4 regions of the Mesorhizobium sp. WSM4840 genome follow, and region 4 is predicted to be linked to each of the others. Evidence: predicted binding sites of a transcription regulator. Region 4 holds the regulator's gene; each other region holds the start of a gene.
What was found. The regulator LexA, encoded in region 4, represses DNA repair genes until DNA is damaged. The targets are predictions, from matches to a motif close to TGTTCNNNNTGTGTTCNG.
Positions count from the first base shown of each region.

Region 1: ruvC (crossover junction endodeoxyribonuclease RuvC) is a predicted target of LexA. The motif match lies at 4,257-4,274, and genes of this name have one in related genera.
Region 2: AC0L3I_RS02960 (ImuA family protein) is a predicted target of LexA. The motif match lies at 5,449-5,466, and genes of this name have one in related genera.
Region 3: parE (DNA topoisomerase IV subunit B) is a predicted target of LexA. The motif match lies at 3,918-3,935, and genes of this name have one in related genera.

Region 1 is NZ_JBVVQD010000001.1:196,057-203,195, reverse strand. Features, by position in the region: gene AC0L3I_RS01090 (DMT family transporter) at 1-254, opposite strand, end outside; gene AC0L3I_RS01085 (Lrp/AsnC family transcriptional regulator) at 389-847, shown strand; gene AC0L3I_RS01080 (sulfite exporter TauE/SafE family protein) at 959-1,729, shown strand; gene AC0L3I_RS01075 (DUF2269 family protein) at 1,787-2,338, opposite strand; gene AC0L3I_RS01070 (hypothetical protein) at 2,686-3,090, shown strand; gene rcdA (protease adaptor protein RcdA) at 3,453-3,983, shown strand; gene ruvC (crossover junction endodeoxyribonuclease RuvC) at 4,316-4,825, shown strand; gene ruvA (Holliday junction branch migration protein RuvA) at 4,836-5,456, shown strand; gene ruvB (Holliday junction branch migration DNA helicase RuvB) at 5,500-6,537, shown strand; gene AC0L3I_RS01045 (heme-binding protein) at 6,833-7,139, shown strand, end outside.
Region 2 is NZ_JBVVQD010000001.1:570,818-577,956, reverse strand. Features, by position in the region: gene AC0L3I_RS02970 (error-prone DNA polymerase) at 1-2,980, opposite strand, end outside; gene AC0L3I_RS02965 (DUF6504 family protein) at 2,977-4,452, opposite strand; gene AC0L3I_RS02960 (ImuA family protein) at 4,394-5,425, opposite strand; gene AC0L3I_RS02955 (metallopeptidase family protein) at 5,612-6,034, shown strand; gene AC0L3I_RS02950 (DUF1737 domain-containing protein) at 6,226-6,432, opposite strand; gene AC0L3I_RS02945 (HpcH/HpaI aldolase/citrate lyase family protein) at 6,459-7,139, opposite strand, start outside.
Region 3 is NZ_JBVVQD010000030.1:54,335-61,473, reverse strand. Features, by position in the region: gene AC0L3I_RS29430 (MaoC family dehydratase) at 1-286, opposite strand, end outside; gene AC0L3I_RS29425 (DUF2336 domain-containing protein) at 511-1,632, shown strand; gene parE (DNA topoisomerase IV subunit B) at 1,796-3,847, opposite strand; gene AC0L3I_RS29415 (GGDEF domain-containing protein) at 4,108-5,274, shown strand; gene gcvP (aminomethyl-transferring glycine dehydrogenase) at 5,346-7,139, opposite strand, start outside.
Region 4 is NZ_JBVVQD010000005.1:163,788-170,926, forward strand. Features, by position in the region: gene moaC (cyclic pyranopterin monophosphate synthase MoaC) at 1-354, shown strand, start outside; gene AC0L3I_RS09810 (molybdopterin molybdotransferase MoeA) at 357-1,562, shown strand; gene lexA (transcriptional repressor LexA) at 1,667-2,404, shown strand; gene AC0L3I_RS09820 (ComEC/Rec2 family competence protein) at 2,398-4,854, opposite strand; gene gltX (glutamate--tRNA ligase) at 4,957-6,381, shown strand; gene gltA (citrate synthase) at 6,563-7,139, shown strand, end outside.

The DNA of each region.
Region 1 (7,139 bases), on a different contig from region 4:
CTGAACAGCAGCAGCCAGTTGACGACGATGGCAGCGCCCCCGAGAGCCGCGATCCCCACGATGCGCAGCGACAGCCTGCCGCGCAGCAGCCCCAGGGCAGCGCAGATGATCAGCAGCGTTATCGCGCCGAAAGCACAGCGCCAGAAGACGACATCCATGATGGGCTCGCCCGACATGACGACGAACCATCCGATCGTGCCGAGGATCGCCATTGCGGCCGTCATTTCGACCGTGCCACGCACCGTGCTGTCCATGAATATTGCCTCTTGAAACGCTGATGGTTGATAATTCCATGCCGCATCAGCGCTTTCTATAATTTGCGTCAGGTGATATGCCAGTCGCGCCTAATTAAATAAGGTGATGACGGCCTTTTCCTTGGGAATGTCAAATGCTGGACGATCTGGACCGACGCCTTCTCGAAATCCTGATCAAGGATTCGCGAACCTCGTTGAAGGAACTGGCCCAGCAGGTCGGGTTGTCATCGCCAAGCGTTTCGGAGCGGCTTCGACGTCTTGAGGATCGCGGCGTCATCCGCGCCTTCACCATCGAGATCGATCCGCAAGCGCTCGGCTACACCTTGCAGGCGATCGTTCGCATCCGGCCCTTGCCGGGCAAGCTGCATATTGTGCAGAAGCTGATCGAGGAAATTCCGGAGTTTGGCGAATGCGACAAGGTGACGGGCGACGACTGCTTTGTTGCCCGGCTGTTCGTGCGCTCGATCGGCGATCTCGACAAGCTTCTCGACCGTATCGCCGACAAGGCCGAAACCAGCACAGCCATCATCAAGGCGCAGCCGATCCGCAGGCGCCCACCGCCGCTCGCTGCAACCGCCATCTCAAAACCGTAACAGGCGACGGCACTCACGACGCATCGCATTGTGTGTACATTTGCAGTCGCGGCGCGAAGGTTTATCGGCTATTCCACGTCTACACGCTTTCCCTCCAACTGTTCCCCGCCGATGTCAGGTCTTTTGCTCGATCCCTGGTTCTATGCCGCCGCCATTCCAGCCGTCATCCTGGTCGGTCTGTCCAAGGGCGGCTTTGGCGGTGCGGTCGGCTTCGTCGGGGTGCCGCTGATGGCTCTGGCCATGCCGCCGGTGCAGGCCGCCGCCATCCTGCTCCCTATACTGTGCCTGATGGACATCGTCTCGGTGTGGACGTGGTGGGGTGTCTACGACCGCAAGATGCTTACGGACATGATGCCGGGGGCGGTGATCGGCATCGGCCTCGGCTGGCTGACCGCGGCGTTGGTGACAGCGGAAATGGTGCGGCTGATCGTCGGCGCGGTGGCCATGATCTTCGTGCTTCGCTGGGTCTTTCTACAGATGCGGCACGGTGCGGGCCACTCGGCCGAGCCCAACCGCGCGGCTGCCGCCTTCTGGGGGACGGTCGCCGGTTTCACCAGCTTCGTCGCCCATGTCGGCGGCCCGCCCTTCCAGGTCTATGCGCTGCCGATCCGGCTCGATCCGAAAGTGCTGTCGGGCACCGCCGCAATCTTCTTTGCCGCCACCAACGCATTGAAGCTCATCCCCTATTTTGCGCTGGGACAGTTCGACACCACCAACCTGACCGCGTCGGCGGTTCTGGTGCCGCTGGCGCCGCTTTCGACCATCGCCGGCGCCTGGCTGGTCCGGCGGATGCGGCCGGAACTGTTCTACCCCTTCACCTACGCAACCGTCGCGGTCGTCGCAGTCAAGCTTCTGTGGGACGGGATTGCCGGCCTTCTCTAAAGCGTCAGCCATGGAAGCTGCCGGCAGCCCGAGCCGCCGTCAGCGTCATGGCAGATTTCAGGCGGCGCTCGGCACCAACCGACGCGTTCCGCCGAGGGCGAGAGCAATTCCGGTGGTCAGGACCAGCGCCATGCAGCCCAGGATGGTGACATCGTTCAGCGTCGGCTTCAGCACCATGTCGGCTATGATCACCAGCATCACCGAATAGTCGACGCGTGCAGCGTTGAGGATGCGCTGGCCCTGGGCGAGGGCCGCCGGCGTCACGCCGTCCTTGGCGATCATCCCCGCCATGCGGTCGGCGGTCGGCTTGAAGATGAACATGCCGATGCAGAAGGTCGTCGCATAGCCGGCAAGGCCGATCAGGATCCACAGGGCGGAGAAGCCGACCCAGAACCCGCACATGATGAGGCCGAAGGCGAGCGTCGCCATCGACATCGGCGCGAAGAACCTGTTGCCCAGTTCGCCAGTGGCGCGCATCGCCTGCAGCATGCCTTCGATGTTTCCAGCGCGATCGGCGCGCATCGCAAGCACCATCAGCGTAAAGCCGCCGCCGACCCAGAGGATCGCCGAGACGACATGCAGAAACTTGACGATCGAGTACCAATCCATGGTTCCCTCCTTGAATGTTTGACGATTGCGAGCGGCGCACATTTTGCTCCGTCTCGCTGCGAGGAGCGGGCGTTTAGCGCGGCGCCTGTTTCGGAACGATGTCGCGTCGGAGGCGGCTTTGTTTCGGTGTCCTAGGAGACACGGCCGTGACGGCATCGTTCAGCGATTGCGCGAGCGTGTCGCGCTGTTTCCTGCTATTCTGACGGCGCCGGGAAGGGTCGGGCGCCATGCGGCATCGTCCAGAAACATTGCCGATGCTAATGCACCGATGCCGGGGACCCGGTGGCGGGTCAACCGCCTGAACTCAACCCATTCCCATGACGGGAAAAGGCAAAACGGGGGATACTATGCAAAAGGTAGCACGAAATTTCTTCACACTAGCCGTCGTCTACGCACTGTTCGGGATGGCGCTCGGCCTTCAGATGGCGATCAGCAAAGATCATGCGCAGATGCCGACCCACGCCCACATAATGGTGGCCGGATGGCTGATGTCGGCGGTGTTTGCCTTCTTCTACCATCTGTTTCCGGCAATCGGGCAAAAGACGCTTGCCACCGTCCATTTCTGGTTGACGGCAATCAGTGGCATCGGCCTGTTGATCGGCCTTTACATCATGCTTGGGGGCAACGCGGCGATCGAGCCGCTGGTGGCAACGTCGTCGATGGGTTTTTATGCAGGATTGCTGCTGTTCGCCTACATCGCGCTACCGGTGGTGTGGAAAGCCGAGCGGCTCCCTGAGGCCCAAAAGGCCTGAATATTGTGCTGTTACGGCACAGGCGGGCGACGCTTGTTCAAAAAATATCCGCGCCGTTAAGGCCTCATTAAGCTTTACAGGCGTTTACTATGTGCATCCAGTGATCTGGATTCTTACCGAGTGGTTGGAGCCACTTTGTTTGACGCCTCCCTGTTAAACTCCTGAGAGCCGCCTTATCCGCGGCTCTTTTTTTGTCCGCGATCCGGATTGCCAACGTCTGCGCCGCCATTAACCGTTTGTTAAACATGTGCTTGCCTTCGCCGGCGGCGAAGCGCATTTTCAAACCTCGGTCATATAGGCTGCAGGGCGTAACGGCGATGACGCCGATTCGGCCGGCTGTAAGGCAAGTGCAGGGCGTATCGATGAACGACTCTTCGAAGGGAAGCGCGAAAACCATCAAGCTGGCGGAGCGCCGGGTTTTCTCCCAATCCTTCAAGCCGCTCTACCAGGAAGGCATGGGCCTGGTCGAGCAGGCGGCCGAATATCTGGACGGCAAGGGCCGGGCCGAAGCGAAGAAACTGTCCAGGCTGGCGGCGACGCTCTATGCGGCCGAATCGATGCGACTGACCACGAGGCTGATGCAGGTCGCCTCCTGGCTGCTATTGCAGCGCGCGGCGAATTCCGGCGAGATGACCCGCGATCAGGTTGCTTCCGAAAAATCCAAGGTGCGCCTCGACACCGCTTCCGCCAACAACGATGCCGCAGGCTGGGTCGAACTGCCCAAGGATTTTCTTGACCTCATCGACCGCTCGCTGCGCCTGCAGGCGCTGGTGCGTCGCATGGACGAGGAGATCTACGGCGGCGCCGTGGCCGACGTGTCGCCATCCGGCCGCCGCGTCAATCCGGTTTCCGATCAGATCACGTTGCTGAACACGGCTTTCGCCCGCGGCTGAGAGACCGTTTGGAAACTCTACTCTGGCGGCATCTGATGGCGTTTTCTGCGCTTACCTACAGCGCCGCGCGTCCTCTTGGACGCGCAAAGGACGCTGTAGCACTTTGATTTTTGCGCATGATCCTTTCCGAAAATCGGTTCCGATTTTCGGGGTCATGCGTGGGCTCACGGACCCAAATGTCCGCTCCGCTCCGTTCTCGAAACCACCACCATATGACTCGCCGGAGCGACTTTCGAAACAGTCTCTTTGGCTCTTCCTGCAAGCAGCGGAGCCTGTTTCTGGTTTGTTCACATTTCGCTGGCATCGCTGTCCGCCAAGGGTAGACTTGGCGGATGGGGGAAACGATTCGCATTATCGGCATCGATCCGGGGCTGAGGCGCACCGGCTGGGGCATCGTCGAGAGCCTCGGCAATTCGCTGCGCTTCGTCGCCTCCGGAACCGTCCGTTCCGACGACAAGGCGGCGCTGGCGACACGGCTTTGCCAGTTGCATGATGGGCTCGCCGAGATCCTGCATACCGCCATGCCGCACGAGGCGGCGGTCGAGCAGACTTTCGTCAACAAGGATGCGGCGGCGACGCTGAAGCTTGGCCAGGCGCGCGGCATCGCCATGCTGGTGCCGGCGCTGGCAGGTCTGGTCGTTGCCGAATATGCGCCCAACGCCGTCAAGAAGGCGGTGATCGGCGTCGGCCATGGCGACAAGAAGCAGATCCACATGATGGTCAAGGTGCTGATGCCGAAGGCGACGTTCGACACCGACGATGCCGCCGACGCGCTGGCCATTGCCATCTGCCACGCGCATCACCGGCAGAGTGTTGTCTACAGGATGGCGGCGCTGGCATGAGGGACCACACATGATCGGCAAGCTCAAAGGCACGCTGGACGAGGTCGACGAGGATTTCTGCATCGTCGATGTGCACGGCGTCGGCTATGTCGCCCACTGCTCAGCGCGCACGCTTGCCGCTTTGCCGGCACCCGGCGAGGCGGTGGTGCTGTTCATCGAGACCTATGTGCGCGAGGATATGCTGCGGCTCTACGGTTTCCAGTCGGTGCTGGAGCGCGAGTGGTTCCGGCTGTTGATGAGCAATGTGCAGGGCGTCGGCGCCAAGGTGGCACTGGCCATTCTGTCGACGCTGGCGCCGGCCGATCTCGCCAATGCCATCGCGCTACGTGATATTGCCATGGTCAGCCGCGCGCCCGGCGTCGGCAAAAAGGTGGCCGAGCGCATCGTCACCGAACTGAAGAACAAGGCGCCAGCCTATGCGGGCACTGCCTCCGGCACCATCGGCCTGAAGCAGGAACTCGGCGATGGCGTCGCGCCGGCGCCGATCACCGACGCCGTCTCGGCGCTGGTCAATCTCGGCTATTCGCGCGATACCGCCGCCAATGCGGTGGCGGCGGCGCTGAAGAGCGCCGGCGAGGATGCGGATGCTTCGAAGCTGATCCGCTTCGGGCTGAAGGAGCTGGCGCGGTGAGTCTGCGCTTGTCCCGTTCCCTGCCCTGTGCAAGGAAGGCCGCATGAGCCTTTCGCCACGCCTCATTGCTCCCGACAAGCGCGGCGAGGATGCCGAGCAGACCTTGCGGCCGCAGACGCTCGGCGACTTCGTCGGCCAAGCGGCGGTGCGGGCCAATCTCAAAGTGTTCATCGAGGCTGCCAAGGGCCGCAGCGAGGCGCTTGACCACGTGCTGTTCGTCGGGCCGCCCGGCCTCGGCAAGACGACGCTGGCGCAGATCATGGCGCGTGAGCTCGGTGTCAATTTCCGCTCGACCTCCGGTCCGGTCATCGCCAAGGCCGGCGATCTCGCAGCGCTGCTCACCAATCTCGAAGACCGCGACGTGCTGTTCATCGACGAGATCCACCGGCTCAACCCGGCGGTCGAGGAAATTCTCTATCCGGCGATGGAGGATTTCCAGCTCGACCTGATCATCGGCGAAGGGCCGGCGGCGCGCTCGGTCAAGATCGATCTTGCCCGCTTCACCCTCGTCGCCGCTACCACCCGGCTCGGCCTTTTGACCAATCCGCTGCGCGACCGCTTCGGCATTCCAGTCCGCCTCAATTTCTACTCCGTCGAGGAACTGGAGCAGATCGTGCGGCGCGGCGCCCGCATCCTTGCGATGCCGCTCGGCGACGATGGCGCGCTGGAGATCGCGCGACGCGCGCGTGGGACACCGCGCATCGCCGGCCGCCTTTTGCGCCGCGTGCGTGATTTTGCATCAGTCGCCGGCGACGGTCATGTCGATCGCCAGATCGCCGACGAGGCGCTGACGCGGCTCGAGGTCGACGCGCTCGGCCTCGACGCGCTCGACCGCCGCTATCTCTCGATGATCGCGCGGAATTTTGGCGGCGGGCCGGTCGGCATCGAGACCATCGCGGCAGGGCTTTCCGAGCCGCGCGACGCCATCGAGGATATCATCGAGCCCTATCTGATCCAGCAGGGCTTTATTCAGCGCACGCCGCGCGGCCGCGTGCTGACCGCCAATGCCTGGCGGCATCTCGGACTCGACGCGCCGAAGGATCTGGCGCAGCAGCAGATCAGCCTGTTCCAGGAGGAATGACGAAGTCTGCAGGCGCGCCTCTCAGTCGCGAATGCTTCTGTGTCTTCGTCGGGTCCAAGGTGTGATGATTGACAAGGATTATAATCCTCATCATGCTGCTCATTTCTTAACCATAGAAGTTCAGTCAAATTTCGATTTGACTTTTTTCAAATAGTATAGCGTTATTTCAGGCACCGCGTAATATGCGACATTAAGCGCTCACGCATAACTATATGCATTGAAGTTCTGGCTTTCTACGCCGCTGACAGCGGTGAAGAAATATATTGTCAATTGTTCAATATGGCAGGGGGAAGCTATGATTGCAGCAAGCAGAGTGGCCGAGCTTAAGACAGAACCCCGCTACATCGATATCGCCAGACAGGGTGATAGCGATCTCGATGTACTCAAGTTACTTCCTGGAACGTGGAAGAATTGCCCGGGCATGAAGGGGCGCGGCTGGAATGCGATCGCTTTGCCATTCGCTTCATCGGGCAGCGGGATCGACTACCGGCTCCTGGTCAATCAATATGATGAGGTGCTCAAATTCACCTTGGTGGACAAGGGCGTCAAGAATCGCGGCATACAGAGGAACGGAACTTCGATCAACACCGACCAGGTCGTGG
Region 2 (7,139 bases), on a different contig from region 4:
CGTTACCCGGTCGCTGCCGCACCAAAACAAGGCCGGCGACCGAAACGCGCTTGCCGTCCCGAACCTGGCCGAGGCGCGCATTGGGCGTGACGCCGGAACGGTCCAGCCGCTGGCGCAGAAAGGCCAACGGATGCGCCTTCAGCGACAGGCCGAGCGAACGGTAGTCGTGGATGACATGCTCGCCGAGCGGCATTGTCGGCAGCCTGGTCTCGGGCTCGAGATCGCGCAAGCGGATCCCCGGCTGGTCGAACAGCGGCAGGGTCTCGGCGGCACTCCTGCCGTCGAGCGCGCGGACCGCCCATAGGGCGTCGCGGCGGTCGAGGCCGAGCGAACGGAAAGCGTCGGCTTGCGCCAGCTTCTCGATCTCGTCGACATAGAGGCCTGAGCGAAACCAGACATCGCGAACGGTTGCGTAGCCGTCGCCGCGTCTGGCGACAAACACCTCCATGCGCTCCTTCGACAGGCCCTTGACCTGGCGGAAACCCAGCCGGACGGCATGATTGGTCCGGATGACGCCGCGCATCTGGGCATGGCGGTCGAGGACGCGGGCCGGGTCGAAAGGCGCTTCCTCCAATGCGCAGTCCCAACCGGAAAAATTGACGTCAACCTCGCGGATTTCGACGCCGTGGTCGCGCGCGTCGCGGACAAGCTGAGCCGGCTGATAGAATCCCATCGGCTGGGAATTCAGGATCGCGGCGCAGAACACGTCGGGATAGAAGGTCTTGAACCAGCAGGAGGCATAGACCAGCAGGGCGAAGGAGGCGGCATGGCTTTCGGGAAAGCCGTATTCGCCGAACCCCTCGATCTGCTTGAAGCAGCGCTCGGCGAAGTCCTTTTCGTAACCCCGCAAAACCATGCCGTCGACCATCCGCTTGTGATAATTGCCGATCGTGCCGGTGCGCTTGAAAGTGGCCATGGCGCGGCGCAGTTCATCGGCCTCGCCCGGCCTGAAGCCGCCGGCGACGATGGCGATCTTCATCGCCTGTTCCTGGAACAGCGGCACGCCCAGCGTCCTGCCGAGTATCTCTTCCAGCTCCGGCTTGGGATATTCGGGCTTTTCCTTGCCTTGCCGGCGGCGCAGATAGGGGTGGACCATGTCGCCCTGGATTGGGCCCGGCCGCACGATCGCCACCTCGATGACGAGGTCATAAAAGGTGCGTGGCCTGAGGCGCGGCAGCATCGACATCTGGGCGCGGGATTCGATCTGGAAGACGCCGATCGTGTCGGCGCGGCAGATCATGTCGTAGACATGTTTGTCCTCGGCTGGGAGGGTGGCCAGCACATAGGGCTGGCCATAGTCATCCCGCGCATCGGGATAATGATCCTGGAGCAGGGTGAAGGCGCGCTGCAGGCAGGTCAGCATGCCGAGGGCCAACACGTCGACCTTGAGGATTTTCACCGCGTCGAGATCGTCCTTGTCCCACTCGACCATCTTGCGCTCGTCCATCGCCGTCTTGATGATGGGCACGATCTCGTCGAGCCGATCCCTGGTGATGACGAAGCCGCCGACATGCTGCGACAGATGACGGGGAAAGCCCATGATCTCGTTGGCGCATTCGATAACCTGCCTTGTCACTGGATCGGTCTGATCGAGGCCGCCGGCCCTGGTTTCCTTTTCGCCGAGCTCCGAGGTCGACCAACCCCAGATCGAGCTGGACAGCGCACTCCTGACATCGTCCGACAGGCCCATCGCCTTGGCCACTTCGCGCATCGCCGACCGGCCCCGGTAGCTGACGACGGCCGCGGCAAGCGCGGTACGCTTGGCGCTGTATTTCGAGTAGATGTACTGGATGACCTCTTCGCGCTTTTCATGCTCGAAATCGACATCGATGTCGGGTGGCTCGTTTCTTTCCTCGGAAATGAAGCGCTCGAAAAGCGAATCGATCCGCTCAGGCCCCACTTCGGTGATGCCGATGCAATAGCAGACCACCGAGTTGGCCGCGGAGCCGCGTCCCTGGCAAAGTATGCCCTGGCTGCGGGCAAATTTGACGATGTCGTAGACAGTCAGGAAATAGCGCGCGTAGTTCAGGCGCTCGATCAAAGCGAGCTCCTCTCGGATGCGCTTCGTCACATCGGCGGGAACGCCTGAGGGATATCGTATCGCCGCTCCCTCTCGAGCCAGCCGTTCCAGTTCGGCCTGTGGCCCGAGGCCGGATTCCGTCGGTTCGTCGGGATAGTTGTATTGGAGGTCACTGAGAGAGAAGCTCAATTCTCCGGCAAAGCGCAGCGTTTCCGCCAGTGCCTGCGGATGCCTGCGGAAAAGCCGTGCCATCTCCATTGGCGGCTTCAAATGGCGCTCGGCATTGGCCGCCAGTTCCAGACCCGCTTCGGCAACAGGTACGTTGAGGCGGATCGCCGTCAGCACGTCCTGCAACCGGCGCCGTTCGGACGTATGGTAGAGAACGTCATTGGTCGCCATCAGCGGAATACCAGATAGCTCAGCCATGGCAGCCGCCTGCTCGATCCGGAAGCGGTCGTGGCCATGATAATCCGGCGAAACGGCAAGCCGCAAAGCCTTGCCGAAGCGATCTTTAAGCCGGCTAAGCAAAGTGAGGTCATTATTGGCGCCCGCCGACAGATCCGGCAGGACTGCCAGGGACATGAGATCGCCCCATTCGAAAAGGTCGTTGCGATAGAGAAGCGGTGCGCCCTTTTCGCTTTCGTCGCGCATATTGGCTTGCGTCAGCATGCGGCACAGATGGCCCCAGCCCTTGCGGTCCTGCGGATAGGCGAGAACGTCGGGCGTGCCGTCGCAAAAAACCAGGCGGCAGCCGGGATGATAGGAAAGACCTTCCACCTTGGCCTGCTGCCAGGCGCGCACGACGCCGGCCACCGTATTGCGGTCGGCAAGCCCGATCGACGAAAAGCCCAGAAACTTTGCCGCGACCACCAGTTCCTCCGGCTTCGAGGCGCCGCGCAGGAACGAGAAATTCGACTGGATGCCGAATTCGGCATAGGGAATGACCGTCAGCGCGTTCATGCGAAGACCCCATGCATGAACCAGCGCGGCGTGGCGTGCGAGGCGCCGTAGAGACCCTGGCGGTAGAGCCAGTAACGGCGGCCGTCGCTATCCTCGATGCGGAAATAATCCCGGATCGCTTCCTGCCCCGCTGCCTCCCGCCACCATTCCGGGGCGATGCGTTCCGGCCCTTCGGCGCGCGCGACCCGGTACAGCGCGCGCCGCCAGCGGAAATTCATCGGCGGTCCCTCAGGCATTTCGGTGGCCGGCACCTCGATCGGTTCGGGCGAACGGAACAGCCGGATCGGCCGTTCCGGCCGAAAGACAGGCTTGGAGGAAGTGTCTTGTATCTTGCCCGGCTTCTTCGGCGGAGAGACCCTTTGCGGCGCCTCCGCATAGGGAAGCATGGCGACGGCGCGCTCCGGCAGATGACTCTCGACGGCGACCGGTTTCAAAACCGCGCTGTCGCCGAGCCGGGCGCGGATGCGGTCGGCGAAAAGGGCGATGTCGGCGCCGTCATCGCTCGTCTCTCCGGTCAAGTCGGCCTGCTGCATGTCGAAGGCCGCGGCCGACAGGACCGAGAGGCGCACGAGATCGAAGCCATAGCCGGCATCGATGTCCTGTTCGAGCGCGGCAAGCCTTTCGTGAAACAATTTCTGGATCAGCAGCGGCTCGCGCAACGGCCGCGAGGTGCCGACGGCGATGCGGCTGACGGCGCCGTCGACGCGGAAGAGCAGCAGCGCCAGCCTTCTTGCGCCCTCGCCGCGGCGCTCGAGGTCCGCCTTCAATGTCGTCGCCAGCATTTTCACCAGCCGCTCTATTTCGTCGGTCAGCATGATGGGTTCTGCGAGATGGCGTTCGACCGAAAGCGGCGCCACCGGCAGGCGCGGCGACACCGCCTCGTCGAGGCGGCCGAGCGCCTGGTCGAGGCGCAAAAGCAGCGAGACACCGAAGCGGCGGGCGAGCGGCGCGCGCGGTGCTGCCATGACGGCGCCCGCCGTGCGCAGGCCGACGCTTTCCAGGCTGGCGCGGATATCAGGCTCGATGCGCAGCGCCGCCAGCGGCAAGGGTGCGAGGAGCGCTTCCTCCTCGCCACCGGGGACGATGCGGTCACTGGCAAACCGCGCCGCCGCCCAGGCTGCACCAGGTGTGGCGGCAAGGCCGGCGCGGACATCGAAACCCTGATGGAAAAAGCGCGACAGGATGTCGTCCAGCATCGACCGTTCGCCGCCGAAAAGATGGGTGCAGCCGGTGACGTCGAGGAACAGGCCGTCGGCTGCGTCGAGCGCCACCAGCGGGGTGTAGCGGTCGCACCAGTCGGCAAGGCTTTCGAGCAGGCGGCGGTCGGCCTCGGGATCGGCTTCCACCACGTCGATCGAGGGATGCATGGCGCGCGCGTCGGCTATGCCCATGCCGCGCTTCAGGTGAAGCGCCTCAGCCCGCTCGTCGAGGGCGGCGATGCGCTGCGCGTTCCCCTGGCGATGGCTGATCACCAGGGGCAGGTGATCCGACGGCCGGGAACGCCAGGACCGCCCCAGACGCTGGCGCAGGATCCTTTCCGCGGCGAGATGCGGAAACCACAGGGACAGGATTCGCTGACCGTTCTTCCCCGGTCCTTCTTTCCTCGAAACTGCGTTCATCGGGGTTCCACTCCAGTGTGAATTGTCCTGGCAAGGCCGTGCGGCTCTTGCCGATGCTGACGGTGAAGGCGGGGCGGCCGATCGAGCCGGCGAGCGGCCCGGCGATCGTCTCGCGGGGTGCCGACGGCGCCGCCGACAGGACGAGGCGGACGGGTGCCGCCGTCGGCTCGGATTCGCCGGCCTGGCGCAGCAGGAACACCGGCCGGCCGGCATTCTGTGCCCGGGCGTGCAGCCGCCGCGTCGCGGTGAGGTCCAGCCGCTGCGGACTGCCGCGGATTTCGAGGATGACGGCGGCGAGCGCTGTCATCCGGGCGGCCTCCTCGGCGGTCCACAGCGCATCGAGGAGCCTTGGCGCCTCGGAAAACAGCAATTGCTCCGGCTCGATGCCGAAAAGGGCGTGAAGCCCCCTGGCATAGGGAAAGCCGGCCTCCCGGAAGATTTCCGCGGTGCCGATCCACAGGACCGGCAGTCGCGGCTCCTGTTTGAGGATCAGGCTGACGAGCGACAGGGCGAAGCCGGCGACGGCCCCGGCATCGCGGGTCGCGGCGCCATGGATCTCGCTCAGCGCCGCCTTCGGCAGGCCGCCGCCGAGCGCAGTATCGAGAGCTTCGGCGCCGGTGCGCAGAAACGCATCGGGCGGCGCCACGGCGAGGCCGCGGCGGACGATTGTCAGATCGTGGGGCGTGACATCAGCTGTTGGATTCCGGGGCGCATCAACGGGAGCGCCGGCCGGCGCCTCCAGGCGCTCGGGCAGCGTTCCCTCGATCTTCGCGATCTGGCGGCGCAGGGCAAAAACAGTCTCCCGCGCCACGGCGCTTGTCGCCATGACGGTCAGCTTCCACTCACAATTGTTCCTGTTATGTTCTCTAGGATTCCAGAGGGCGGCCGAAGAGTCAAGCGGAGTCATGGGCGGAGTCATGGGGAATTTATTCCTGTCCTCGCGTAGGCGGCAACCCGCCCATTTGCCGAGCCCGGCTCGAAAGCCTATATGCCGGGATCAGAAGGACAAAGCATGGCCCGCATCTACAAGACCCGCACCTGGCACGACCAGCTTTCGCCGTCGATGGAGGAAATGGAGTTCCTGGCGCTGGAGGCTTACGCCCATCTGCCGGAGGAGTTTCGCAAGCTGACCGGCGAGATCGTCATCCAGATCGCCGAATTTCCGACCGACGAGATCATGGACGATCTGTCGCTGGAAACGCCTTTCGACCTGCTCGGCCTATTCGAGGGGCGCGGCATTGCCGAGCGCTGGAATCCGCAGACCGGCGAGGGGCCGAACCGCGTCACGCTCTACCGCCGCGCCATCCTCGATTACTGGGCCGAGAACGAAGAGACGCTGGGCGACATCGTCACCCATGTGCTGATCCACGAGATCGGCCATCATTTCGGCCTGTCGGACGACGATATGGAGCGGATCGAAGAGGCGGCGGAGTAGGCTGTGTTGATATTCAGGTGATGCCGGCCTGCGAACGGCAGTTCCCTGCGCTTCCGGTGCTCACGTACCCAAAAGTACGCTCCGCTCCGGTTCTCGGGAAACCACCCAGTCTGGTCGCTTCGCGCCCGTCTTCGACTCCGGCGCGGCCTGACCTGAATCTCAACACACCCTGCGTCGGAGCTTTGCAAAATCTACCAGTCGCTGAGCTTGGTGTTGGCCCCGTATTCCTGACCCTCGATATCCTTTACCACGGCCTGGCCGCAGCGCATGGCCTTGGCCTCCATGTCGTAGGAATAGGTCGGCGAGCCGAACAGGTGCCAGCCCTTGTTGAGCGCTGCCGTCACCTTGTGGCAGAAGCTGGAATCGTCCGGACCGGACAGAAAGCGGTAGAGTTTCATTTTTCATTCCTGTCGTGAGTTGCCAATCATGCCCCGATGGCGGCCGCCTTCGCCAGCAGTTTTTCGGCCTGCGCCAGATGCAGCCGTTCGACCATTTTTCCATTCAGCGCAATGACTTGCCTGCCGGCATTTTCGGCAAGCGCGAAGGTATCCTTCACCGAGCGTGCCTCGGCCACCGCTTCGGCAGATGGCGCAAAGGCCCGGTTTGCGGCATCGATCTGGGCTGGGTGGATCAGCGACTTGCCGTCGAACCCCATGGCGGCCGCTTCCCCGCATTCGCGCGCAAAAGCGTCCAGATCGCGAAAATCGTTGAAGACACCATCGAGCAGGTCGAGGCCGCCGGCGCGCGCGGCGAGCACCATCTGCATCAGCCACGGTGTGAGGTAGCGCCGGTCGGGCGTGGCGAGAATGCCGGTCTCCTTGACCAGATCGTTCGTTCCGGCAACGAAACAAACCAGCCGCGAGGCCGAATCGCGGCCAAGCTCGGCGATCGGTCCGATGTTGAGCAGAGCCTTGGGCGTTTCGATCATCGCCCATAGTTTCACCTCGTCGGGTGAAAAATTGTCATCGAGCACGTCGCCGGCTTCCAAAACATCGCGCGGCGTGTCGACCTTGGGCAGCAGGATGGCGTCGGGCTCGCAGCGTGCCGCAGCCAGCAAATCGTCGGCGCCCCATTCGCTGGAGAGCGGGTTGATGCGCACGGCCAT
Region 3 (7,139 bases), on a different contig from region 4:
CCTTCATGCCGAGATTGGCGATGGTGGTGCCGACGGTGATGTCGTTCACCGAAATGCCGATCATCAGGCCCAGCGTGAACAGCGAATTGACCAGCGGCTTGCCCCATTCGCTTTTGGCGGCGAAGTCGAAATCGATGTGCAGCGGTTGCGGGTTCAGCGTCATTACCGAAAACAGCATGTTGTCGCTTTCAGTGACGGTTTTCCGCAGCGTGTGCCGGAAGACATGGCCGACGACGAACTCTTCCAGATAAAGCCCGGCCATGATCGATGTCCTCCGCTGCCGCATCGGCCCGAAATCGGAATCGATTTTTCGGAAAGCACGATGCGAAGATTCAAAGTGTTAGAGCGTACTTTCCGAAAGGGACCATGTCGCCCTAAGGAAAGGTTGATAGGCGCTGCATACCGCGCTCGCAAGCCAGTTAACAAACATGGTGAACCGTTCGTAAACCATTTCTGCCTACGGTCGTCACGGGGCGGGAACGGACTCGGGTTAGGGGCGCAGCGGACGGCATGGTTGTTTCGCATTTCCTGAAATGGATCTACACGGCGAGGGTTTCGGAGCGCGCCGCTGCGGCAGGCGCTCTGGCTCGCGCCTACATCAATGCCGATCTGCCTTTCGAGGATCGCTGCGCGGCGGAGGCCGCGCTGACGCTGCTGCTCGACGATGCCTCGTCGAAAGTGCGGCTGGCGATTGCAGAAGCGCTGTCGATGAGCCATCACGCGCCGCTGCAGATCATCAGCGCGCTGGCGTCCGATCAACCGGAAGTTGCAAGCCTGGTGCTGGCACGTTCGCCGATGCTCACCGATGCCGATCTGATCGACCGCGTTGCCGGCGGCCAGAAGGCGACGCAGAAACTGATCGCCGATCGTGCGCGCGTCTCCATGGCGGTCGCAGCGGCGATCGCCGAAATCGGCGAGCCGGAAGCCTGCGCCACGCTTCTCGCCAACAGCGGCGCCGACATCGCTTCGCTCAGCTTCCGCCGTATCGCCGAACGCCATGGCCATCTGCCTTCGGTGCGCGAAGCGCTGATTTCCGATGCGCGCCTGCCCGCCGATTGCCGGCATATGCTGCTGATAAAACTTGGTGAAACGCTCAAAGGTTCGCCGCTGGTGGTGGCGCTGATGGGCCGTTCCAGAACCGAGCGCGTCATGCACGACGCCTGCGTCAAAGCTTCCATGACGCTGATCGAAGGCACGCGCCAGGAAGAACATGCGGCGCTCATCGAGCATCTGCGCCTGCGCGGCGACCTGACCGCAAGCTTCATCATTCGCACCATCGCGCATGGCAAGGTCGACTTCTTCGGCTCGGCGCTGGTCGCGCTCAGCCAGCAATCCGAGCAACGGGTGAGAGCGCTGCTGGCCGGCGGGCACGACGTGGCGCTGCAGGCGCTGTTCCGCAGCGCCGGCCTTGCCGCGGTCACGCACGCGATCATTCTGCGTGCGCTAAAGATCTGGCGCGAGGTGGCCAATGGCAAGCGCCTCGCCGGCGTCCAGGAAGTCAGCTGGCTGATGCTGAAGGAATTGGGTGGGCAGTCCGCCGAAGGCGATCTCGCCGGGCTGGTCAAATCGATCCATCTCGATGCGCTGCGCGAAAACGCGCGCGGCCATGCGCTGGCAATCGCGGCGGCTTAGACCTTCGCGAAAAATCCGGGAAATCCTCGATCGCGGCGATAATCCGCAGAGAGGCTGCGATCTGCGACATGTCGGCCGCCTCGCTTCGCTCGGTGATGCCAGCCACATACTGCCTTGCAACAGTGACGGCCGCCCGTTTGCGGTTCGCCGAGCAGAAGACGTTTCAGATGTCCAGCACTTCCGTCTCGGCGAATTCCGCGCGTTCCTGGATGAAGCGGAAGCGGGCTTCCGGCTTGGTGCCCATCAGCGCGTCGACCGCATCCTTGGTCGCCGCCTCGGCGTCGATCACATCGACCCTAAGCAGCGTGCGCTTTCTCGGGTCCATGGTGGTTTCCTTAAGCTGGGCGGCCATCATTTCGCCCAGCCCCTTGAAGCGGCCGATTTCGACCTTGCCGCGCCCGGTGAACTCGGTGCGCAGCAGTTCGTCCTTGTGCGCATCGTCGCGGGCATAGGCGACCTTGCCGCCTTGCCGGATTGAGTAGAGCGGCGGCACCGCCAGATAGAGATGGCCGCCGCGGACCAGGCTCGGCATCTCCTGATAGAAGAAGGTGATCAGCAACGAAGCGATATGGGCGCCGTCGACGTCGGCGTCGGTCATGATGATGACCCGGTCGTAGCGCAGATCCTGATCGCGGTACTTCGACCGTGTGCCACAGCCAAGCGCCTGGATCAGGTCGGAAATCTGCTGGTTACCGGCAAGCTTGTCGTTGCCGGCGCTGGCGACGTTGAGGATTTTGCCGCGCAGCGGCAGCACTGCCTGGCTGGCGCGGTCGCGCGCCTGTTTTGCCGAGCCGCCGGCCGAATCGCCCTCGACGATAAAGAGCTCTGCGCCGGCCGCGGCATTCTGCGTGCAGTCGGCGAGCTTGCCGGGCAGGCGCAGCTTGCGCACCGCGCTCTTGCGCGACACTTCCTTTTCCTGGCGGCGGCGCACCCGTTCGTCGGCACGTGCGATCACCCATTCGAGCAGTTTTGAGGCTTCCTGCGGATTGTCGGCCAGCCAGTGATCGAAGGGGTCGCGGATGGCAGTCTCGACGATCCTGATCGCCTCGATCGTCGCCAGCCTGTCCTTGGTCTGGCCGACGAATTCCGGCTCGCGGATGAACACCGACAGCATGCCCGCCGCCGAGATCATGACGTCTTCCGACGTGACGATCGAAGCGCGCTTGTTGCCGACCAGATCGGCATAGGCGCGCAAGCCGCGCGTCAAAACGTTGCGGAAGCCGGCCTCGTGCGTGCCGCCTTCGCCGGTCGGGATGGTGTTGCAGTAGGAATTGAGGAACCCGTCGCCGCCGAACCAGGTCACCGCCCATTCGAGCGAACCGTGACCGCCTTGCCTGTCGCTTTTGCCGGCAAAAATTTCGCGGGTGACCTGGAATTCGTCGCCGAGCGAGGCTTTCAGATAATCCTTGAGGCCACCGGGAAAATGGAACTCGGCCTTGGCCGGCGTCTTGTCCTTCTCCTTGATCAGCGACGGATCGCAGGTCCAGCGGATCTCGACGCCGCCGAACAGATAGGCCTTCGAGCGCGTCATGCGGTAGAGCCGCGCCGGCTCGAATGCCGCACCCTTGCCGAAGATCTGCTCGTCGGGATGGAAGCGGATCTTGGTGCCGCGCCGGTTGTGTACTTCGCCGAGCTGCTCCAGGCCGGTCACCGGAACGCCGCGCGAAAAACGCTGGCGATAGAGCTGGCGGCCACGCGCGACTTCGACCTCGAGATGGTCCGACAGCGCGTTGACGACGGAGACGCCGACGCCGTGCAGGCCGCCCGAGGTCTCGTAGACCTTGCTGTCGAACTTGCCGCCGGAATGCAGCGTCGTCATGATGACTTCGAGCGCCGGCTTCTTGAATTTCGGATGCGGATCGACCGGAATGCCGCGGCCATTATCGGTGACCGCCAGATATCCGTCGGCAGAAAGCTCGACATCGATGAAGGTTGCGTGGCCGGCGACCGCCTCGTCCATCGAATTGTCGATGACCTCGGCGAACAGATGGTGCATCGCCTTGTCGTCGGTGCCGCCGATATACATGCCGGGTCGCCGCCGCACCGGCTCCAGCCCTTCCAGAACCTCGATGTCGGCGGCACTGTAGCTCTCGCTGCCGTCGCGGGATGCCGGGCGCTTCGCCGCCTGCACCAGCGGATCGGCCGGGCGCGCGGTTGCGCGAACCGGTGGCGGCTGCTTGTCCAAACTGCCGAAAAGATCGTTACTGTCGTCCATGCTGGTCCTGGATTCCGATGCTGCGAATCACCACCCGATACTGCCACGCTTTTTGCGGGCAGGCGACGGAGGTTCCTGTTACGTTCGAGGATAGAGCCTCTTACTGCAAAACCATTCGACAACCAAGCGGCGGAAATGGGCATCGACGCTTTGTAAACCTTGTCCGAAGGTTACGTCGAAAGGTTGGCCGAAAAACGGTATCTGCGCACTGCCGCTGGCCTACAATGCAACGGAACTCCTGAAGAGGCTGCTGCTTACGCATGTTGGATTACAGTTCGCTCCTGCTCGCGGCGGCGCTGTCGGGCACGTGCATCAGCATCACCATGTTTGCGATCTGGTTCACCGCGCCACAGGCACGCTCTATGCTGACGGTGGCGTGCGGCATTCTTGTGCTCGTCGTGCATGTGGTCTTGTTCTGGCATTATGCCAGGCATCCCAGCCCGTGGCTTTGCCAGATTGTGCTTGCGCTTCTCAGCCTGGGCTTCCTGACCCTCTGCCTGTCGGCCATGCAGTATCTCGGCGTGCGCGACTACAGGCGCGCCATCTTGCCGACCGTGGCTGCGATGGCGGTTTGCGCAGGCGCGACGTCGCTGGGCCTTGATGGCGTCGGCTTCATCGTAACCTACGCGACGGTAACGGCGCTGCTCTCGCTTATCGGGGTGATGTTCTGGATCAAAGGAGGTCATGATCGCCGGATATTGCTGGTCGTATCGTTCCTGAGCGGCGTCTGTGCGCTGTCCTTCGTGCTTTGCGGCGCGGTCCTGCTGGTCGAGGGCCAATGGGTGCTCGGCGTTGCACCCGACAACTGGGCCGAACGGTTGAATTCCGTCGTGGCGGTCGCCTGCATGACCGGGCTCGGCGCACTGACGCTCTCCCTGCACCACTTGCAGGCGCAGATCGAATTGAAGGCCGAGACCATGACCGACCCATTGACCGGGCTGATGAACCGGCGGGCGTTGACGGCATTCTACGGTGAGCGGGTTTTCGGCCCGTTCATGTCCGTTGCCATGTTCGACCTCGATCATTTCAAAAATACGAACGACGTATTCGGTCATCCGGTCGGCGATCAGGTCCTGCGCCGCTTCGCCGCTGTCATCAGGAAATATGCCAGGACCGGAGTCGACGCCTTCCGGCTGGGCGGCGAGGAATTCGTCCTCGTCATGTCGCGGATGACTGAAGAGAAGGCTTACGACATTGCAAGCAAGATCAGCGTCGCCTTCGGCACGGAAGTCGTGGCCACCCAGCTTGGTCCGTTGCGCAGCACAGTCAGTGGCGGCATCGGCTTTGGCGGGACGGATGGGGCCAGTCTCGACCATGTGCTGGCCGAAGCCGACGCCGCACTCTATGCGGCAAAGCGCGCCGGGCGAAATCGCGTCGTCGCCCAGAAGACGAGCAAGGCCGACGCGCCGGCCTTGCGTTCTGCCTGATTGAGGCTTCTATCTTCTTGTTAGACCATGATCTTGTCCGAAAACCGGATTCCACTTTTCGGGATCATGGTCTACTCCGCCGCACCCAGATATTCCGACAGCGGCGGGCAGGAGCAGACGAGGTTGCGATCGCCGGCGACATTGTCGATGCGCGACACCGGCGGCCAGTATTTGGCTGATGTGTCGACATCACCGGCTGGGTAGGCCGCCTCCAGGCGCGAATAGGGATGGGTCCACTGGCCGGCCAGTGCCTCGGCCGCTGTATGCGGCGCATTGACCAGCGGATTGTCGGCCAAGGGCCATTCGCCTTTCGCCACCTTGGCTGCCTCGCCCGATATCGCGATCATCGCTTCGCAGAAGCGATCCACCTCGCTCTTGGGCTCGGACTCGGTCGGCTCGACCATCAGCGTACCGGCCACCGGAAACGACATAGTCGGCGCATGGAAACCATAGTCGATCAGCCGCTTGGCGACGTCGTCGACGCTGATGCCGGAGCTCTCCTTCAGCACGCGGGTGTCGAGGATGCACTCATGGGCGATGCGATCGTGCCTGCCCTTGTAGAGGAGCGGGAAGTGCGGTGCGAGCCGCGTCGCCACATAGTTGGCGGAAACGATCGCCGTCTCGGTCGCCTGCTTCAGACCGGAGGCGCCCATCATGCGGATGTACATCCAGGTGATCGGCAGGATCGAAGCGCTGCCGAAGGGTGCGGCCGCCACGGCATGCGCCGAGCCCTCGGTGACATGACCTGGCAGATAGGGCTTCAGGTGGGCCTTGACGCCGATCGGGCCGACGCCCGGACCGCCGCCGCCATGCGGGATGCAGAACGTCTTGTGCAGGTTCATGTGGCAGACATCGGCGCCGATGTCGCCCGGCCGGGCGAGGCCGACCAGCGCGTTGAGATTGGCGCCGTCGAAATAGACCTGGCCGCCATGCTCATGGATAAGGGCGCAGAGGTCGCGCGCGCCTTCCTCGAAGACGCCATGCGTCGAGGGATAGGTGAACATCAGCGCCGCGAGGTTTTGCGCATGCTCGGCCGCCTTGGCACTCATATCGTCCATGTCGATATTGCCATCCTCGGTGCAGCGAACGACGACAACGCTCATGCCGGCCATCGCCGCACTCGCCGGATTGGTGCCATGCGCGGATGACGGAATCAGGCAGACCGTGCGGTGGCCTTCGCCGCGTGAGCGGTGATAGCCGCGAATGGCGAGCAGCCCGGCATACTCGCCCTGGCTGCCGGCATTGGGCTGCAGGGTTACCGCGTCGAAACCGGTTATCTCCGCCAGCCAGCCTTCCAGCTCGTCGATCATCGCGCGGTAGCCGGCCGAATGGCTTGCCGGGGCAAAAGGGTGCAGGTTGGCGATATCAGGCCAGCTTACCGGCATCATCTCGGCGGCGGCGTTGAGCTTCATGGTGCAGGAGCCGAGCGGGATCATGGCGCGGTCAAGCGCCAGGTCCTTGTCGGCCAGCCGACGCAGGAACCGCATCATTTCGGTTTCCGAACGGTTGTCGTGGAAGACGGGCTGCGTGAGAAACTCCTTGCCGCGCGGCTGTCCGGGCATGCTGCTGCCGGCAGCGGCGCCCGCCTTGGCGCCGAACAGCGCCGCGATCGCGTCCAGATCGGCATCGGTCGAGGTCTCATCGAAGCTGATGCCGATGTGGTCGGCGTCGATGACGCGCAGTAATCGGCCGGTCTTTTCAGCAGCGGCGGCGATTGCGCCGGCTTTGCCTTTCACTCCCACCGTCACGGTGTCAAAGCGGCTTGCGCCAAGCACCGAAACGCCTGCTGCCTTGAGACCGGCAGCCAGCCGGTTAGCCAATTCATGGGTTCGGCCGGCAATCGCCTGGAGCCCGGCGGGGCCGTG
Region 4 (7,139 bases):
GGCGATGCCAAGAAGGGCGACGTGCTGGGCACGGCGCGCATCGCCGGCATCATGGCGGCCAAGAGGACGCATGAGCTGATCCCGCTCTGCCATCCGCTGCTGTTGACCAAGGTATCCATTGACATCGAACCGGACGCGACGCTGCCAGGCCTGAAGGTCACGGCGCTGGCCCGCGTCACCGGTAAGACCGGCGTCGAGATGGAAGCGCTGACCGCCGTCTCGGTCGCCTGCCTGACCATCTATGACATGGCCAAGGCGGTCGACCGCGCCATGGTGATCTCGGGCATCAGGCTGGCGGAAAAGACCGGCGGCAAATCCGGCGACTACAAGGCGGATGCCAAGGGGGCAGGCTAATAATGGCACTGCTTCCGGTCGCCGAGGCGCTCGAGCGCCTGCTTGAGGATGCTGCGCCCTTGCAGGCTGAAAGCGTCGCCCTGATGGACGCCGCCGACCGCGTGCTGGCGGAGCCGCTCCTGGCGCTCCGCACCCAGCCGCCGTTCAACGCGTCCGCCATGGACGGCTATGCCGTGCGGGCCGAGGATGTCGCATCCGTGCCCGCAAGACTTTCGGTGATCGGCATGGCGCCGGCCGGACGCGGCTTTGCCGGAACAGTCGGCCCGGCGCAGGCCGTGCGCATCTTCACCGGCGCGCCGCTTCCTGCAGGCGCGGACACCATCGTCATCCAGGAGAATGTCCGCGACCTCGGCGGCGGCAGCATCGAAGTGACCGCGTCGACGGTTGAAGGCCGCAACATCCGCCGCCTCGGGCTCGATTTCTCGAAGGGCGACGTCCTGCTGGAGAAAGGCCGCCCGCTTGATCCGGCGGCATTGTCGCTGGCGGCGTCGGCCAACCACCCGCAGGTCAGCGTGGTGAAACGGCCGTTGGTCGCCATCATCGCCACCGGCGACGAATTGCTGCCGCCGGGCAGCGACCTTGGCCCCGACCAGATCATCTCGTCCAATGCCTATGGCGTCGCCGCCGCGGCCCGCTCGGTCGGCGCCAGCGCGCTCGATCTCGGCATCGCCCCCGACCGCAAGGAGGCGATCGCCACGCTGGTGAAACAAGCGGTCGACGCAGGCGCCGACGTCATCGTCACGCTGGGCGGCGCCTCGGTCGGCGACCATGACCTGGTCCATGACGTGCTGACCGGTGAAGGCATGACGCTCGATTTCTGGAAAATCGCCATGCGGCCCGGCAAGCCGCTGATGTTCGGGCGGCTGGGTGACATCCGCTGCATCGGCCTGCCTGGCAATCCGGTGGCGAGCCTGGTCTGCACGCAGCTCTTTCTGACGCCGCTGCTTGCGCGGCTCGGCGGCCGCGCCTTCCGGCAGGACATGCGTCAGGCGCGGCTCGGCGCCGCCATGCCGGCCAACGATCTCAGGCAGGACTATGTACGCGCCGTGGTTAGCGAAGAAGCCGGCACGCTGCTGGCGACCCCGTTCGGCATCCAGGATTCCTCGATGCTCAAAATGCTGGCCGACGCCAACGGGCTGATCGTGCGCGAGCCGTTCGCTCCCCCAGCCGCGACGGGCGCCGCGTGCAGCGTGCTGATGCTACGCTGAACAAAACGTCAACACATTCATTAAATTTTAAACGGTTGCGGAACACAACTGGAACAGATAGTGTTTGTTCTGGGTTTGTTTTTCTGATTCTGTTGGGGGTCGCGATGCTGACACGCAAACAACATGAACTGCTGATGTTCATCCACGAGCGGCTGAAGGAAAGCGGCATTCCGCCCTCGTTCGACGAGATGAAGGAAGCGCTCGACCTCGCCTCGAAGTCGGGGATCCATCGGCTGATCACTGCACTGGAGGAGCGCGGTTTCATTCGCCGCCTGCCCAACCGCGCCCGCGCGCTGGAGGTGCTGCGCCTGCCCGATTCGATCGCGCCCGGCCTCAATGCGGCGCGCAAATTCTCGCCAAGCGTCATTCAGGGCAGCCTTGGGCAGGGCAGCCTCGGACGACAGATCAAGCCGGCGCCTTCGCGCATGCCCGCAGCCGGCAATGACGACGACGTCGTTGCCACCATCTCCATACCGGTGATGGGCCGCATCGCTGCCGGTGTGCCGATCGACGCCATCCAGCACCAGACGCATTCGATTTCGGTACCACCGGACATGATCACCGGCGGCACGCACTACGCGCTGGAGGTCAAGGGTGACTCGATGATCGAGGCCGGCATTTTCGACGGCGACACGGTCATCATCCGCAACGCCGACACCGCCCAGCCTGGCGAGATCATCGTCGCCTTGGTCGACGACGAGGAAGCGACGCTGAAGCGGTTCCGCCGCAAAGGTGCCTCGATCGCACTGGAAGCCGCCAATCCGGCCTATGAGACGCGCATCTTCGGGCCGGACAGGGTCAAGGTGCAAGGCAAGCTCGTCGGACTGATCCGGCGTTACTGAACGGCAGGCTTTTTGGGTTTCTCGGCCCTGCGGTATGGCGGCAGGCCCCTCGCCTCGCGCGAAAATCTCCGCTGCTCATGCCAAGGCCTATAGGGCTGTCTGACGGCAAAACGGATTTCTGCGCGCGTCGTCGCAGATAGCGGATCGAAAAAGACGGCGGCACTGCCCATGCGAGCGAGCTGCCGTTTGGTGACGACGAGAACCAGCGGATTGCGGCAGGGATTATAATAGGCTGTGGCATCATCGATGACGATCAAATCCGCAAAGGCACAGGCTGGCCGTGCGGTTTTGCGGTCGTCGGCGAGCGCGATGATCGCGCCGGACTGGTGCCGGGCGAGGCACAGGCCGGCAGTGCAGTAGAAGGGCGCTCCCGGCGGCAGGTCGGCCGGGTCGACGATGTCGAACCGCACGTCTCCTTTTTCGAATGTCTCCGGCTCGACAATGGTCGCTGAAACCAGCGCATGTTTCCAGTTGTCGGTGGTGAATTCGTTCGAGTGCACCCGGTTGACGGCAAGTTCGCCGCCGCCGATCGGCAGCGCCACCAGATGCGCATCTTCCGAAATCAGCACGTCGGGGGTGCGCGTCTCGGAAATCGTCAGCAGGCCGGCGAGCGCAAAGGGAAGTGCCGCAAGCCGCAACCATGTCGTTGCCATCGTGGCGATGACCAGGGCGGCCGTCACCAGCAGAACCGACTGCAACGAGATCAGCCCGACGGCATCGACCGGCGACCGCTCGGAGATCCATCCCGATATTGCAATCATGGCCGTCAGCCCCTTGCCCATCATGTATAGGAAAGGGCCGTCGAAGCCGAACGGCATTGCCAAGGCGCTGACGACGGCCAGGAACATCACGACCGTGACGATCGGCATGACGGCCAGATTGGCGAACAGGCTGAGCGGCGAGACGCGCTGGAAGTGCCAGATGGCGAAGAGTGCGGTGGCGCTGCCGGCAATGATGGAGGTCATTGCGATGGTACCTGTCCCAGCGGCAAGTTTTCGCGTGACGAAAGCGATCGTTGACCGTCGCTGTGGCGGCGCGGTGGCCTTGTCGGCACGATAGTCGGACCAGCCGGCATAGGCGCCCACGAGAGCAGCGGTCGCGGCGAAGGACATCTGGAAGCTTGGGCCGACCACCTCGTGCGGCGACACGACGATGACGGCGATGGCCGAAATCGCCAGATTGCGCATGGTGAGTGCCGCCCGGTCGAACAGCACGGCGACAAGCATTACCGCCAGCATGATAAAGCTGCGTTCAGCCGCGACCACGATACCGGAAAAAATCAGATAGGCAGCGATGGAAACGAGTGCGGCAGCAGCCGCATATTTTTTGACCGGCCGGCGCGACGAAAAATCGGGAACCAGCGCAAAGGCGCCGCGCAGCAATCCCATGATGGTGCCGGCGACAAGCGCCATGTGCAGGCCGGAAATCGAGATGATGTGGTAGATGCCGGTGCGCCGCATCGATTCGTTTATCTCTTCGGGAATGCCGGCACGCACGCCGACGATCAGCGCGGCGGCAATCTCCCCCTCGGCGCCACCGATGCTGTCCCTGATATGGTCGGCGATGGTTTCACGCGCCTTTTCGATCGAGGAAGAAATGCGCGCGGCGAACGGTGCATCTTCGGAAACGACGATCTTCGGATTGCCGAGGAAAAAGCCACTGGCACCGATACCGGCGAAATAGCTGTCGAAGGAGAAGTCATAACTGTCCGGCCTAACCGGGCCAGTCGGAGGCAGAAGCCTCACATAGCCGGTTGCCACCGAGCCTGCGGTCATCTCAGCGGGAATTTTGCGTGCCGAAACCCTGACACGTTCCGGCGCATAACGCAGTGTCGGCCGGGCGGTCGACATCACGTCGATGGTCAGCCTGATCCGGCCGTTCGCCATCTGATCGAGCCTAACGACACGGCCGGTGAGCTGGGTCTGGATTTCCGAGCCGAGCATCTGCGTTCCCACGCGCCAGGTTTCAACCTTGGCGGCGAGTAGCCCGAGTGCGCACAGCAACGCTGCCATGAAGCACAGATGCGTTTTGCGCCATGAGCGTGTCACTGCCGCACACAATGCCGTGAGGACCACGACGGCAATAGGCTGCGGAAAGTCCGGTTCGACGGCAAGCGAAAAATAGACGATCACCCCGCATGCCAGAAAAACCGGCACCAGCAGAAAGGCGACGCCGCGGTCTAGTTCCAGGCCGGCTGCCGAGGCCACGCTGTTGCGGATACCGGATGGTGAAAGATGGCTAAGCTGTCGGCGGAAACGAATGACAGGCCCGGGTGTTGGAGCCGGTGTTGGCGCGGCGCGGTCCGGCGAAAGGGGCTGAATGCCCGGGTGCGACGCAGGCAGCGAAACGGGTAGCGGCTCGGCGTGGGGAACGTCGGCAAACAGCGATCGTTCGCTGACGCTTGTGGTCGTGCCCTCGCTCTTGTCCGCGCCGCGGCCTGGTCCAGCCATCGGGTCTGCCCCTTGCGCCCTTGACCTCCTATGCTACATGAACGCGCGACGCGCGAAAGTCCGCGCAATCACATCCGCTTCCTGCGCTTGCCTGAGAGTTCCATGTCCGACAAGGTCGTCACCCGTTTCGCCCCCTCGCCCACCGGCTTCCTGCATATTGGCGGCGCGCGCACGGCGCTGTTCAACTGGCTGTATGCGAAACACACCGGCGGCACGATGCTGCTGCGCATCGAGGACACCGATCGTGAGCGTTCGACCGATGCGGCAACCGCCGCCATCCTCGACGGACTCTCCTGGCTCGGCCTCACCTGGGACGGCGAGCCGGTATCGCAGTTCGAGCGCGCGCCGCGCCACCGCGTGGTCGCCGAGGAACTGGTGCGCATGGGCAAGGCCTATTACTGCTACGCTACGCCGGCTGAACTGGAAGCGATGCGTGAGAGCGCGCGGGCCAAGGGCTTGCCTCCCCGCTATGACGGCCGCTGGCGCGACCGCGACCCGTCCGAGGCGCCAGCCGGCGCCAAGGGCGCGATCCGAATCAAGGCGCCGGCCGACGGCGAGACGGTGGTGCATGATCTCGTGCAGGGCGAAGTCCGCTTCTCCAACAAGGATCTCGACGATTTCATCATCCTGCGCTCGGACGGCAATCCGACCTATATGCATGCCGTCGTCGTCGACGACCACGACATGGGCATCACCCACATCATCCGCGGCGACGATCATCTGACCAATGCCGCCCGCCAGATGGTGATCTATCGAGCCATGGGCTGGGACGTGCCGTCGATGTCGCATATCCCACTGATCCATGGCGCCGACGGCGCCAAGCTGTCGAAGCGGCACGGCGCCCTCGGCGTCGAAGCCTATCGTGCCATGGGGTACCTGCCTGAGGCACTGCTCAACTACCTGGCGCGGCTCGGCTGGAGCCACGGCGACGACGAGGTCATGTCGATCGCCGACATGATTGCCTGGTTCGACATCGGCGACGTCAACAAGGGGGCCGCCCGCTTCGACTTCGCCAAGCTCGAGGCGCTGAACGGCGTGCATATGCGCCGCATGAACGACGCCGAATTGCTCGATATCTTCATCAACACCTTGCCCTATCTCGAAGGCGGCCCGGCGATCGCAGCGCGCCTCGACGACACGCGCAAGGCACAGATGCTCGCCGCGCTGCCAGGCCTAAAGGAGCGCGCCAAGACGCTGGTCGAACTGGCCGACGGTGCCGCCTTCCTGTTTGCCGAGCGGCCGCTGCCGATCGACGAGAAGGCGGCTGCATTGCTCGGCGGTGAAGCGCGCGAGATCCTGCGGGGCGCCCACGCGGCGCTGAAGGCGATTTCAGGCGACTGGACGGCCGAAGCGGCGGAAGCCGCGATCAGGGAATATGCGGTGGCCGGCGGCCATAAGCTCGGCGCTGTGGCCCAACCTTTGCGCGCCGCGCTCACCGGCAAAAGCACCTCGCCCGGCGTGTTCGACGTGCTTGCCGTGCTTGGCCGTGAGGAAAGCCTGGCGCGCGTCGCGGATCAAATCGATTAGCAAAACTGGCCCAAGAAGATTGGCATTGAAAGGTGGGTTTCGCAGTGCAACATTAGGTCTTGGCCCAATTTGGCACGCAAATCCAATTGCGGGCGCAAACGCGCGAACTCCGATGCTTTCGACGTGTTGCGTTGCAGATATTTCGCCTTTGCCGGCATGAGAAAACCAAAAGGAGTTTGCAATGTCCGAAGCTGCGACAAAGATGGAATTTGGCGGCAAAACCCACGCGTCGACTGCTAAACTTGAATTCGGCGGCAAAACTCACGAGCTCAAGGTGCGAAGCGGCTCGGTCGGACCTGATGTCATCGACATCGGCTCGCTTTACAGCACCACCGGGGCGTTCACCTACGATCCCGGCTTCACGTCGACGGCAAGCTGCGAGTCGGAAATCACCTTTATCGATGGCGATGCCGGCATCCTTTTGCATCGCGGTTATCCGATCGACCAGCTGGCCGAGCACGGCGACTTCCTCGAAGTCTGCTATCTCTTGCTCTATGGTGAATTGCCGACCAAGGCGCAGAAGGACGATTTCGACTACCGGGTGACGCGCCACACCATGGTGCACGAGCAGATGTCGCGCTTCTTCACCGGCTTTCGCCGCGACGCGCATCCGATGGCGGTGATGTGCGGCGTGGTCGGCGCTCTGTCAGCCTTCTATCACGATTCCACCGACATCTCGGACCCGTATCAGCGCATGGTCGCGTCGATGCGGCTGATCGCCAAAATGCCGACGATCGCGGCAATGGCCTATAAATACC